One region of the Streptomyces sp. NBC_00414 genome, then DNA from elsewhere that is predicted to be linked to it. Evidence: riboswitches for the same ligand, from Rfam matches in the RefSeq annotation. Region 1 holds a riboswitch; each other region holds the start of a gene.
The links. Region 1 has a riboswitch for cyclic di-AMP ahead of OHS59_RS37635 (C40 family peptidase). Riboswitches for the same ligand answer to the same signal wherever they lie in the genome.
Positions count from the first base shown of each region.

Region 1 (3,336 bases):
CACGAGGCGGGCCGCCTCGCCGCTCGTGAGGCCCGCGAGGGCACGCAGGGCACGAAGTTCGGCGCCGAGTTTACGTCGGCGCACCGCGGGGCCGTACTGCATGGCCGTCTCCTTCCGACCGTCGCGCGGACGCTATGGCGTCCGGCGTCACGCCGACGGTAGAGGACAAACCGGTTGCCCGCCCAAATACGGTCGACCGTTGCAGAGTTCACCGCTTCGAGCGACAGATATATGCATATCTTGGTGGATCGGCACCACGAACGCCGAGGTAGTGGCACTCTGGCGCAAGCACCAGTCCGGTACCGACTCGAAGTCATCCGCTTCGGTCGGACTCCGGTCCCGTGGGAAAGGGACGACGTCGCATGGCAGATCACCAGGAAGCATCCGTCACTCTGCCGAGCGATCCCGCCTCGGTCTCCGCCGCCCGGACGTATGTCACCGACGTCCTGGCCGAATGGGGACTGCCGTCCGACTCGGAGGCGGCCGACACGGTGCGGCTCATCGTCTCAGAACTCGCGACGAACGCCGTACAGCACACGTTCGGGCTGTCACCCACCTTCACGGTGGACATCGTGCTCGACCGCGACGAGCAACTGCGCATCGGAGTGACCGACAGCCACCCGCGCTTTCCGAAGCGGCTGCCCGCCGCAGTCCAGCAGGACAACGGCCGCGGCATGGTGATCATCCGCTGGCTGACCGCGGAGTCCGGCGGCAAGCTCACGGTCCGGCCCACCAGAGAGGGCGGGAAGACCGTGTCGATCATGCTGCCCTGGACGGTACCGGTGGAGCCGGTTCCGGCCGACTGAGCTCCGCGCGGGCTACTCGTCCCGCGCGCTCTTGTCGGAGGTCTTGTCGGCGGCCCGTTTCACCAGGTAGGGCAGGACCTCCCACAGCCCGACGCACAGGAGCAGGGTGGTCGCCCCGGCCACGATCCCCTCGGTCCGGTCCACCGCCACGTCCACGACGAGCAGCACGGAACCGGCGAGAGCCAGCCCGAGCACGGCCAGGCCGAGCTGTGCGAGCCGGGACGAGGCATTCACCACCTGGGGCTTGGCGCCCTGCTGGAACAGCCGGCGGTGCAGTGCCGCAGGGGCCGTGAAGAGCGCGGCCGCCAGGACCGAGAGCAGCAGGGTGACGACGTACGTGGTCCGCTGCACGGTGTCGAGGGACGGGAACCGCGGGGTGAAGGCGAGGGTCAGCAGGAAGGCGAAGAGGATCTGGACGCCGGTCTGGGTGACCCGCAGCTCCTGGAGGAGCTCGTTGAAGTTCCGGTCGGCGCGTTCGAGCCGGGTCTCGTCGCGCTCCTCGTGGTGGTGCGGTTCGGCCATGGTCGAACGAGTAACCATTCGGCCGCCGAATTCACGCATCACACGCCCGGGGACCGCACGGGACGGCCGCGGCGCTCGCCGCGGCCGTCCCGCGGGCAGATCACCTGACCCGGCCGTACCAGACGCTCTTCGTCCAGATCTTCTGGAGCTTCACCACGTCCCCGGTCTTCGGGGAGTGCCAGATCCGTCCCTTCCCGGCGTAGATGCCCACGTGGTAGACGTTCCGGCCCGAGTGGAAGAAGACCAGGTCCCCCTGCTTGCGCTTAGAGGAGGAGACGTGGTTCGTCTTGTTGTACTGGGCCGCGGCCGTGCGGGGCAGGTTCTTGCCCGCCTTCTTGAACGAGTAGAGCGTGAGGCCGGAGCAGTCGAAGCGCTTGGGCCCCGCGGCCCCGTACTTGTACGGGGCACCCTTCTTGGAGGCCGCCACTTTGAGTGCCTTCGTCGCGGGAGTGGCCGCTTCCGCGTCGGACGCGAAGCCAGGGGCCACTATGCCGCCGCCTACGGCGGCGATGGTGAGGACCGATGCGGTACCGGCCCTGCTGAACAGCGACGGGACACGATTGAGCGCAGTCATGCGCAACCCTTCGTCAGCCGCCTGTGAAGGATGACCTGTCGGATTCGGGCTGGCGAAGTTGCCCGGCCGCTGCTGCGGCTTCACCCCAAGGGCCACTCGGATCTCTCCGGCGGCCCGTCGTGCCTGGGTCCTCCACTCCTGCCGATGCACTTCTGTCGACCGGTCATCCGGGCAGCGGCAGGACTCGGCGTCCGCCCGGACCGCCCCGCCGCTTCTGGCGGGGGCTTGTCGTCGGAGGGATCTTGACGCACTGATGTCCCAAAAGCCGAGCGGAATCGGCGATTTGTGGGCTTACTCACCACTCACCCGTTCGGGTGGACAGCCCTTTCTACGGCTGGGCGTCGAGAGCCGCAAGGACCCCCGCACCAGCACCGGAATGGTTGATTCCGCCCCGGAGGTACGCGCGTTGCGCAACTCCCAGGGGCTTGTGAAGGCAGCCCCGAATACGCCGATCGGGGGTACGCCTTCTGGTCCGTTTCAACCCTGGCGCGGACGTCTCGTCAAGTGCCTGCGTGACGCCCGGCCGAGGGGGGTACGTCAGGTGTCGGAGCCGGGCGGCAGAGCGACCCGGCCCGCCCGGCGCTCACCGTCAAGGACGCGCAGAGCCCGCGCGAGGGTTCCCGCGTGCACCTCGTGCTCGCCCCGCTGGTGCATCAGGGCCAGGGCGTCGCGCAGCGCGGTGGCCCGGCCTACCAGCGCCTGGGCCGCGCGCAGCCCCCCGTAGGTGTCGCCGGAGTGCGCCGGGTTGATCCGGCCGAGCAGGTCGACCACCTCCAGATAGCGGTCGATCAGCTCGGCCTCGGCCCGCGTCAGGGCCGGCAGCGGGGGCAACTCGGGTGGGAACATCGGCGGTTCACCTCGCGCCGGATGCGCCGAGGGCGGACTTGCGGCCGGGGACGATCCGGTCCACCAGCCCGTACTCCAGCGCCTCCCGGGCGTCGAAAATCTTGTCCCGCTCGATGTCCGCGCCGATCCGCTCCCGACTCTGTCCCGTGTGCCGGGCGAGCATCTCCTCCATCCGCGCGCGGGTGCGCAGCAGTTCGTCGGCCTGGATGGTCAGGTCGGACGCCTGTCCCCGGACCGGCTCGGACAGGAACGGCTGGTGGATCAGCACGCGGGCCCCCGGCAGCGCGTACCGCTTGCCCGGTGTGCCCGCCGCCAGCAGCACCGCCGCGGCCGACGCGGCCTGCCCCAGGCAGACGGTCTCCACCTCACAACCGACGAACCGGATCGTGTCGTAGACGGCCGCCATCGCGCTGAAGGAACCGCCGGGGGAGTTGATGTAGAGGGAGATGTCCCGGTCGGGTGCCTGGTACTCAAGGTGCATGAACTGCGCCATCACGTCGTTCGCGGACGTGTCGTCGATCGGCGTCCCGAGAAACACGATCCGCTCTTCGAGGAGCTTGGAGTACGGGTCCATGGTCCGCGTGCCCG
Region 1 covers NZ_CP107935.1:8,640,053-8,643,388, forward strand. The annotation lists gene OHS59_RS37620 (helix-turn-helix domain-containing protein) at 1-102, opposite strand, end outside; gene OHS59_RS37625 (ATP-binding protein) at 363-806, shown strand; gene OHS59_RS37630 (DUF6328 family protein) at 819-1,328, opposite strand; gene OHS59_RS37635 (C40 family peptidase) at 1,429-1,902, opposite strand; cyclic di-AMP (ydaO/yuaA leader) riboswitch at 1,906-2,061, opposite strand; gene OHS59_RS37640 (hypothetical protein) at 2,440-2,748, opposite strand; gene OHS59_RS37645 (ATP-dependent Clp protease proteolytic subunit) at 2,756-3,336, opposite strand, start outside.

Region 2 (3,336 bases), 5.7 Mb from region 1:
GTACGCGGTCCTGTTCGGCGACCCCCAGCTCGCCCTGACCGCCGTCCAGCGCGTCCTCGACATCACCGCGGAGGAGGTCCAGGAGGTCGCCAAGGCCCGCCTGCGCCCCGACAACCGCGCGGTGCTGGTCTACGAGCCGGTCGCCGCCGAGGAGACCGACGCCCCCGGGACCGACGCCGCCGCTGACAACACCGACGAGGAGGCGGCCAAGTGACCGAGCTCGCCACGATGGAGTTCCACCCGCAGCCCCAGGCCGGCGAGGCCAGGCCCTGGGCCTTCCCCGCGCCCGAGCGCGGCACCCTCGGCAACGGCCTGACGCTGTTGCGCTGCCACCGCCCCGGCCAGCAGGTCGTCGCCGTGGAGGTGATCCTGGACGCCCCGCTGGAGGCGGAGCCGAAGGGCCTGGACGGCATCGCCACGATCATGGCGCGAGCCTTCTCGGAGGGCACCGACAAGCACTCCGCCGAGGAGTTCGCCGCCGAGCTGGAGCGCTGCGGCGCCACCCTGGACGCGCACGCCGACCACCCCGGCGTACGGCTCAGCCTCGAAGTCCCCGTCTCCCGGCTGCCCAAGGCGCTCGGCCTGCTCGCCGACGCGCTCAGGGCGCCCGCGTTCGAGGACGGCGAGATCGAGCGGCTGGTGCGCAACCGGCTCGACGAGATCCCGCACGAGACCGCCAACCCGGCCCGGCGGGCCGCCAAGGAGCTGTCCCGGCAGCTCTTCCCGGCGGACTCCCGGATGTCGCGCCCGCGCCAGGGCACCGAGGAGACGGTCACCGCGATCGACTCGGCGGCCGTACGCGCCTTCTACGAGAAGCACGTACGCCCCGCCACGGCCACCGCGGTCGTCGTCGGAGACCTCACCGACGTCGACCTCGACGCGCTGCTCGGGGACACGCTCGGCACCTGGACCGGATCGCAGGCCGAGTCGCGTCCCGTGCCCTCGGTGACCGCCGACGACACCGGCCGGGTGATCATCGTCGACCGTCCCGGAGCCGTCCAGACGCAGCTGCTCATCGGCCGCGTCGGCGCGGACCGGCACGACCGTGTGTGGCCCGCCCAGGTGCTCGGCACGTACTGCCTCGGTGGCACCCTCACCTCCCGCCTGGACCGTGTCCTGCGCGAGGAGAAGGGATACACCTACGGCGTGCGGGCGTTCGGCCAGGTTCTGCGCTCCGCCCCGGACGGGACGGGCATCTCGATGCTCGCCATCAGCGGCTCGGTGGACACCCCGAACACCGGCCCGGCGCTCGACGACCTCTGGAAGGTGCTGCGCACCCTCGCCGCCGGGGGTCTGACGGACGCCGAGCGTGACGTCGCCGTGCAGAACCTGGTGGGGGTGGCGCCCCTGAAGTACGAGACCGCGGGCGCCGTCGCGGGCACGCTGGCCGACCAGGTCGAGCAGCACCTGCCGGACGACTTCCAGGCGACGCTGTACAAGCAGCTCGCCGCCACCGGCACCGTGGAGGCCACCGCGGCCGCCGTGAACGCCTTCCCGGTGGACCGTCTGGTGACCGTCCTCGTCGGTGACGCCGCGCAGATCGAGGGGCCCGTCAGGGCCCTCGGAATCGGCGAAGTCAGCGTCGTGGCACCGGAGTAGGTACTGGCAGCAGGTGGGGCCCGGGTGACCGACGAGTCGCCCGGGCCCCTTTTTCATACTGCTGCCCGTACCGCCTTCCTCCCTGATTGTCTGCATTGAGGCGGAAGTTGCCCGTATTGGTGGAGAGGTTGCCTGTCTGCCCTGTGGCGTGCGCTACAAAAGTGTTGATCCGTTTGTCTATTGAAAGAGGCGCCGCTTAGCGTCGGTCCGGCTGTTCGTCAGGCACTGCGCCGCGTCCGCGGCACCGGACAGTCATCGCCGAGTCCCCGCATGGCGCGAGCCAGGGGAGCCGGGGACCCACGTCCCTGGGGTGAATCGGACGCCCTTCCCGAAGGGGGTCCGTAGGAGACCTTCCTGCTCCGAACCCGTCAGCTAACCCGGTAGGCGAGAAGGAAGGAAAGGACCAGCCACTTCATGGCGTTCACCCGCGCCACGGGGAAGCACCGTCTTCCCAGCCGCATGACGCGCACGACCCGCAGGACCGTCGGCGTCGCAGCCCTGGCCACCACCGGTGTCGTGGGCACACTGGCCGCCCCGGCGTTCGCCGCCGAGAGCGAGATCGAGCAGACCGGCCCCCTCCGGGCCGTCACCATGGGTGACTCGGTCGCCCACGAGATCGACGCCCAGGCCGCCGCCCAGCGGCAGGCCGCCGAGCAGGACGCGGCCCGCGAGAAGGCCGAGGCCGCCGCGAAGAAGCGCGCCGAGGAGGCCGCGGCCAAGGCCAAGGCGAGGGCCGAGAAGGAGCGCGAGGCCGAGGCCCGCGCGGCCCGCGAGAAGGAGCGCAAGCGCCTCAACGCCTACACCGCGCCGATCGCCGGCTCGTACGTCTCGACCTCTTACCAGGCCGGCGGCGGCATCTGGTCCTCCGGCAGCCACACCGGCATCGACTTCCACGCCGCCAGCGGCACCGCCGTCCACGCGGTGGGCTCCGGCACCGTCGTGGAGGCAGGCTGGGGCGGCTCGTACGGCAACCAGGTCGTCATCAAGATGACCGACGGCACGTACACCCAGTACGGGCACCTCTCGTCCATCGGTGTCTCGGTCGGCCAGACGGTCACTCCGGGGCAGCAGATAGCCCTCTCCGGGGCGACCGGCAACGTCACGGGGGCGCACCTGCACTTCGAGGCGCGGACGACCGCGGAGTACGGATCCGACATGGACCCCGTCGCGTACCTCCGCGGGCACGGCGTCAACGTCTGACCGCACGGCATCTCTGTACGGACGTACAGCACCGCATCCGCGCGAAGGCCCCGGCTCACCGAGCCGGGGCCTTCGCGCGATCCCGTCGCCTCAGATGGGCCCGTAGGTACCCGTACGACCGCTTCCGGTCACTTCCGCACCGGACGACTGCCTGTTCGGAGACGTGGTGTGTCCAAAAAATATCCATGGATTCCCGGCTGCCTTCGGAATTTCCCGTTCTCTGCAATAGAGTCACCGAACAAGCGTCAATCGACCGCGTTTCGCGGGGATTAAGGCGGAGGTTCGGTCATGCGTATTCCCGCGCGCTCGGTATGCACGGCGATCCGTGACGACATCGTCGCGGGTGTCTACGGGCGCGGCAGCCGGCTCACCGAAGAACTGCTCGCGCGCCGCTACGGCGTCTCGCGGGTCCCCGTGCGCGAGGCGCTGCGCACCCTGGAGGCGGAGGGCTTCGTGGTCACCCGCCGGCACGCGGGCGCGTGCGTCGCCGAACCGACGGAGCAGGAGGCCGCCGACCTCCTGGAGATGCGTGTGCTG
Region 2 covers NZ_CP107935.1:2,979,837-2,983,172, reverse strand. The annotation lists gene OHS59_RS12775 (M16 family metallopeptidase) at 1-214, shown strand, start outside; gene OHS59_RS12770 (M16 family metallopeptidase) at 211-1,599, shown strand; cyclic di-AMP (ydaO/yuaA leader) riboswitch at 1,846-2,000, shown strand; gene OHS59_RS12765 (M23 family metallopeptidase) at 2,014-2,799, shown strand; gene OHS59_RS12760 (GntR family transcriptional regulator) at 3,088-3,336, shown strand, end outside.
Region 2: it holds a riboswitch for cyclic di-AMP, as region 1 does, so the genes downstream of both, OHS59_RS12765 (M23 family metallopeptidase) here and OHS59_RS37635 (C40 family peptidase) in region 1, are expected to answer to the same signal.

Region 3 (3,336 bases), 3.6 Mb from region 1:
GGTTCGCCCTCGACGCGAGCGGGATCACCGAGATCGCGACCGTGGCCGTGGTCGCCTGCCTCGCCGTCGTCATCAACCGGCTCGTGAGCCTGGGCAACGCCCGCCTGGCCTCCGCGCACGAGATCGCCGAGGCCGCCCAACGGGCCGTACTGCCCGAACCCGCCGCGCGGACCGGCGGCCTCGAACTCGCGGTCAGATACGTGGCGGCGCAGACCGACGCGCTCATCGGCGGCGACCTCTACGCCGTGCAGGACACCCCGCACGGCGTACGGCTCGTCGTGGGCGACGTCCGAGGGAAGGGCATGGGTGCGGTCGGCGCCGTGGCCGTCGTCATCGGGGCCTTCCGGGAGGCCGCCGAACAGGAGACCACGCTGGAGGCGGTCGCCCAGCGGCTCGAACGGTCGCTGATGCGCGAGGGGGTGCGGCGCGACAGCGTCGAGGTCTTCGAGGGCTTCATCACCGCCGTGCTCGCCGAGATCCCGCACGGCGCCCAGGGCGTACGCCTCGTCAACCGCGGCCATCCCGGGCCGCTCCTGCTGCGCGGCGACGGAACCGTGCGCACGCTCGACGCGGCGGAGCCCGCGCTGCCCCTCGGGATGGGTGACCTGGGTGCCTGGCCCGACCGCGCGCAGGAGGAGGAGTTCCCGTGCGGGGCGATGCTGCTCTTCCACACGGACGGGCTCTCCGAGGCCCGGGACGGGCGGGGTGTCTTCTTCGACCCCGTGCGACAACTGTCCGGACGGGTCTTCGCCGGGCCCGACGCGCTGCTCGCCGAGCTGGTGGACGACGTCGTCCGGTACACGGGGGGCGGGGGCGCGGACGACATGGCGCTGCTCGCGGTCCGGCGGCCGTGACGCGCGACGCGCGCCCCGCGGCACGCGATGCGGTGCGCGGCGCGCGATGCGGTGCGCGTCGTGCCCCGCGATGCGTCACGCGGGACCTTCGGGGGTGACCTTCGAGGCGTATATCACCTGCAGTAGTCGAACGACGCCCCTACGCATAACAACTGACACACCGTCAACAAAACTGACATCCGTGAATGGCGATCAACTCGCCCGATTTACCCCGCTCACGGCGTTTAAGTCCAGGCCAGAAGCCGTAACGATCATCAAGAACAGCTTGGAATCCGGTGCCTGCGTCTATTAACGTTCGATAACGCAGCGCGGTGTCCCAGCCGTCACAAGAGACGGCTCCGTGCGCACGCGCCGAATCCCGCAAGGGAACCGGGGAACCACCTACATGGGGTGAATCGCGTGTCTTTCGTGGTGGTGAACACCGCGGTTGACGCGCGTAGGAGACCTTCCTGCTCCGAACCCGTCAGCTAACCCGGTAGGCGAGAAGGAAGGAAAGGAGCGCGCCCACGTGGCGTTCAACAGGCCTGCCCCCACACCCTCGTTCATGCCTGACGAGGTGGCGGGAGAGACCTCGGGCGAGAAGAAGCCCGACACCTTCGCCTTCGGCGCCCGCAAGGACGACGAGACTTGGGAGCCCTGGAATCCCAGCGCGGACACCGTCGTTCCCGTCCGCGGCAAGCACCGGGTCGCCAAGCAGCGTGGCGGGGGACTCGCCCGCAGCTCCACCGTTCTGGGCGTCGGTGTCATAGCCGCCGTCGGCGCGGGCGGCATGGCCTCCGCGCAGACCGGCAAGCCGCCGGTGTCGATCTCGATCCCCGACCTGCCGAACGTCGGCTCGCTGATCTCCGACGAAGAGGCCCCCGAGGGTTCCAGCACGGCGCTCACCGCCGCCGGCCTCACCGCGGCCGACGCCGAGGAAGGCAACGCCGACGCCGGCGAGGCCCTGCGCTCGCGCATCATGCTCCAGGCCGAGCTCCAGCAGGACCAGGTCGACCGCGAGGCCCAGGCGGCCGCCGAGGCCGCCGCCGCGAAGAAGGCCGCCACGCTCGCGGCCAAGGAGCAGGACGCGGCGAAGGCCAAGGCCGCCGCCGCGAAGGAAAAGAAGGAAGAGGAGGCCAAGGCGAAGGCCGAGGCCGCGCGCCTCGCCACGCTCGCCAAGCAGTTCACACTGCCCACCTCCTCGTACACGATCACCTCCACCTTCGGGCAGTCCGGCTCGCTGTGGTCCTCCGGTCAGCACACGGGTCTGGATTTCGCCGCTCCCACGGGTACCCCGATCAAGGCCATTCACAGCGGCACGATCACCGAGGCCGGCTGGAGCGGTTCGTACGGCTACCGCACGGTCCTCACGCTCGACGACGGCACGGAGCTGTGGTTCGCCCACCAGTCGTCGATCGGCGTCAGCGTCGGGCAGAAGGTCAGCACGGGCGACGTCATCGGCCGGGTCGGCGCGACCGGCAACGTCACCGGGGCGCACCTCCACCTGGAGGTCCACACCAGCGGCGGCACCGGCATCGACCCGATGGCCTGGCTGCGCGGCAAGGGCCTCAACCCGTAAACCGCTCCTCCCCCGGGAGCGGTTGTATCCATCGGTTGTATCCAGCGGTCGTATCTGTGGAATTGTGGAATACGGCCGTCCGGTTTGGCCGTTGATTCCCGTATGACGCTTCTTCGCGCGCTGGGCTCTTCCGACCTCGAAGTCTTTCCGATCGCCCTCGGCGGCAACGTCTTCGGCTGGACCGCCGACCGGGCCGCGTCCTTCGCCGTGCTCGACGCCTACACGGCCGCCGGCGGGAACTTCGTGGACACCGCCGACGCGTACTCGGCCTGGGCGCCGGGCAACTCGGGCGGTGAGTCCGAGACCGTCATCGGCGACTGGCTGACCGCGCGCGGCAACCGCGCCGACGTCCTCATCGCCACGAAGGCCGGCGCCCACCCCTCGTACAAGGGGCTGTCCCCGGTCAACGTGAAGGCGGCCGCCGAGGCGTCGCTGCGCCGTCTGCGGACGGATCACATCGACCTCTACTACACCCACTACGACGATCCGTCCGTGCCGGTCGAGGAGTTCCTCGGGGCCCTGGACGAACTCGTACGCTCCGGCAAGGTACGCGCGATCGCCGCGTCCAACATCTCTCCCGAGCGGCTCCAGGAGGCCCTGGACGTCTCCGACCGCGAGGGTCTTCCGCGGTACGTGGCGCTGCAGGCCCAGTACAGCCTCGTCTCCCGTGACACGTACGAGGGTCCGCTGCGGGACGTCGCCTCGCGGGGCGGACTGGCCGCCGTACCGTATTACGGGCTCGCCTCGGGCTTCCTCACCGGCAAGTACCGGCCCGGTGCCGAGGTCGACAGTCCCCGGGCCGGTTCGGCGGGCAAGCACCTTCAGTCCGAGCGGGGGCGGCGGGTGCTGGCCGCGCTCGACGAGGTCGCGCAGGAGCGGGGGGTCGAGGTCGCGACCGTGGCCCTGGGCTGGCTGGCCTCCCGC
Region 3 covers NZ_CP107935.1:5,046,307-5,049,642, reverse strand. The annotation lists gene OHS59_RS21750 (PP2C family protein-serine/threonine phosphatase) at 1-854, shown strand, start outside; cyclic di-AMP (ydaO/yuaA leader) riboswitch at 1,194-1,351, shown strand; gene OHS59_RS21745 (M23 family metallopeptidase) at 1,363-2,412, shown strand; gene OHS59_RS21740 (aldo/keto reductase) at 2,515-3,336, shown strand, end outside.
Region 3: it holds a riboswitch for cyclic di-AMP, as region 1 does, so the genes downstream of both, OHS59_RS21745 (M23 family metallopeptidase) here and OHS59_RS37635 (C40 family peptidase) in region 1, are expected to answer to the same signal.

Region 4 (3,336 bases), 4.4 Mb from region 1:
CCGACCCGGATGAAGATCTCTTCGAAGACACGGGACTGGGCGTTCGTGCGGTAGAAGACGGCGACGTCGCCGGCCTTCGCGTCGCCCGCGTCGGTGAGACGGTCTATCTCCTCGGCGACGAACTGCGCCTCGTCGTGCTCGGTGTCGGCGACATAGCCCGTGATGCGCGCGCCCGCGCCCGCGTTCGTCCACAGGTTCTTCGGGCGGCGCGATTCGTTGCGCTCGATGACCGCGTTGGCGGCGGTCAGGATCGTCTGCGTGGAGCGGTAGTTCTGCTCCAGCAGGATCGTCGTCGCGTTCGGGTAGTCCTCCTCGAACTGGAGGATGTTGCGGATGGTCGCGCCGCGGAAGGCGTAGATCGACTGGTCGGCGTCACCGACGACGCACAGCTCGGCCGGCGGGAGGTCGCCCTCCGACGGCGGCACGTCCTCGGGGTGCGCCACGGGGTCCGTGGCGCTGCCGACGAGCTCCCTGACGAGGGAGTACTGCGCGTGGTTCGTGTCCTGGTACTCGTCCACAAGGACGTGGCGGAAGCGGCGGCGGTAGTGCTCGGCGACGTCCGGGAAGGCACGCAGGAGGTTGACCGTCGTCATGATCAGGTCGTCGAAGTCGAGCGCGTTCGCCTCGCGCAGCCGCGACTGGTACATCGCGTAGGCCTGGGCGGCGGTCTTCTCGAAGCCGTCGGAGGCCTGGGCGGCGAAGTCCTCCTCGTCGATCAGCTCGTTCTTCAGGTTCGAGATCTTGGCGCTGAAGGACTTCGGCGGGAAGCGCTTGGGGTCGAGGTCCAGGTCACGGCAGACCAGGGCCATGAGGCGCTTGCTGTCGGCGGCGTCGTAGATCGAGAAGGACGACGTGAAGCCGAGCTTCTTGCTCTCTCGGCGCAGGATCCGCACGCAGGCGCTGTGGAAGGTCATCACCCACATCGCGTTCGCCCGCGGGCCCACGAGCTGCTCGACGCGCTCCTTCATCTCGCCCGCGGCCTTGTTCGTGAAGGTGATCGCGAGGATCTCGCCGGGGTGCACCTTGCGCTCGCCCAGCAGGTGCGCGATGCGGTGGGTGAGCACCCGGGTCTTGCCGGAGCCGGCGCCGGCCACGATGAGCAGGGGTGAGCCGTGGTGGACCACCGCCGCGCGCTGGTTCTCGTTCAGCCCGTCCAGGAGCGCGGCCGGGTCCACGAGCGGCCGGGGGGCGCCGTCGCGGTAGAACCCGTCCCTGCTCGGAGGCACGTCGAAGCGCCCGCCGAACAGGTCGTCCGGAGCGTGGTCCGGCTCCTCGTCGTCGGGCGGCGGCGGGGGCTCGTCCTCATGGGCCGGAGGGGGCTGGAGGTCCGCCAGGAAGCTGTCATCAAAGAGGCTGCTCATCGCTCTCCGAGTCTAGGCGCCCCCACTGACACCCCGCCGCCACCCCGGAAACTCGGCGGAATCCGTCCCGGACGACCAGCGGGCAGACCTTCACCCACAATGACGGCCCCGCCACTTTCCGCGACTGCCCGACCGTCCGCCCACCCGACCGTCCGGCCACCCGGCCGACAGGGAACTTCGCCTCGTACATGAGCACCCGGCGGGTGACGTACGTATAACCCGGACGAGACAGGCCGGACACCCCGTCGACAGCCCGTACGCATTGCCCGGATCACCCGGATCACGAGAATCACCCGGATCACCTGGACGCTCGCCCCGCCCCGACAGGTCTGGCCGATTGGCGACCAACCCCTCCAACCACGCGGAGGCGCGTGGAGTTCGCCACTCCACGACACGGCCGCCCCACCCCTGCACCACTCGGGACAACTCGCTGCAGATCGCAATCAATTGACCTCGGCGAGCAGGATTCGAGGCCCAGGTCACGAAAATGTATCGGGCATATCGCACATCAAACTTCACAGGTGCCACACGAATTGGCTAACTTTCGAGTAGCCCGCTCGACCCGCACCGGCGAACAACGCCGGGCCGAGCGGACTCCGCCGAATCCGGCCTGCCCTCGTGGCCTCCGGAACCGGGGACCCAACCGATCCTGGGGTGAATCGGTCCTGCTTCCTCACGGGACGAAGGACCGTAGGGCAAACCTTCCGAAGCACTCGCCCGAACCCGACAGCTAACTCGGTAGGCGGATGACGGAAGGAGACGCCTTCGTGGCGCCACACCGCAAGTCGCGGCCCCCCACCATGGGCGTACGGACGCCGGCCCTCGCCACCGCGGCTCTGACCTCGGTGGCCCTGCTCTCCCAGACGGCGGACGCCTCGCCTGCCGCGGAGCCCAGGCCGAGCACGGAGGAAGTCCAGAAGAAGGTCGACGACCTCTACCAGCAGGCGGGTACGGCCACCGAGAAGTACAACGCGGCCAAGGAGAAGACCGCCAAGCAGCGCAAGCGCGTCGTCACGCTCCTCGACGACGTGGCGCAGCGCGCGGAGAAGCTCAACAGCGCGCGCGAGGCACTCGGGACGTTCGCCACCGCGCAGTACCGCACGGGAGCCTCGGCCCCCGACTCGGCCTCCCTCCTCCTCGCGGACAACCCGCAGGACTACTTCGACCAGACCCAGCTGATGAACCGGCTGACCGCCCGCCAGAAGCAGGCCGTCGACGACTACGTCGCACAGCGGGCCGGCGCGTCGGAGAAGCGGCAGGAGGCGTCCGAGGGCCTGGAGGCGCTCACCACGACGCAGAGCACGCTGAAGACATCCAAGGCGGACGTCCAGCGGAAGCTCGCCGAGGCGCGCGAACTCCTTTCGAAGCTGACCGCCGAGGAGAAGGCCCGCCTCGCCGAGACCGAGCGGAAGAAGCAGGCCGAGGCCCGGCGCAAGGCGGACGAGCTGGCGCGGCAGCAGGCGGCCGACGCGGAGCGCCGCCGCAAGGAGACGGCGGCGCAGGGCACGGGAACCGCCACGGGTACGGGGACGGGTACGGGGACGGGAAGCACGCCGGGCTCCGACTCCACCTCCGGCACCAAGGCGGCCAAAGCGCTCGCCTTCGCCCGCGCCCAGATCGGCAAGCCGTACGTCTGGGGCGCGAGCGGCCCCGGTTCGTACGACTGCTCCGGTCTGACCCAGGCCGCCTGGAAGGCCGCCGGGGTGACCCTTCCGCGCACCACGTGGGACCAGGTCGAGACCGGCACGACGGTCTCCGTGGACAGTGCCCAGCCCGGCGACCTCGTCTTCTTCTACGACGACATCAGCCACGTCGGCATCTACGTCGGCGACGGCATGATGATCCACGCCCCGAAGCCGGGCGCGTACGTCCGCGAGGAGTCGATCTACTACATGCCGATCCACAGCGTGGTGCGGCCGGGCTAGGCGCCCACCCGCATCCGGACGGGGTACGGCACGTGTGTGCCGTACCCCGT
Region 4 covers NZ_CP107935.1:4,230,795-4,234,130, forward strand. The annotation lists gene pcrA (DNA helicase PcrA) at 1-1,361, opposite strand, end outside; cyclic di-AMP (ydaO/yuaA leader) riboswitch at 1,949-2,121, shown strand; gene OHS59_RS18150 (C40 family peptidase) at 2,129-3,286, shown strand.
Region 4: it holds a riboswitch for cyclic di-AMP, as region 1 does, so the genes downstream of both, OHS59_RS18150 (C40 family peptidase) here and OHS59_RS37635 (C40 family peptidase) in region 1, are expected to answer to the same signal.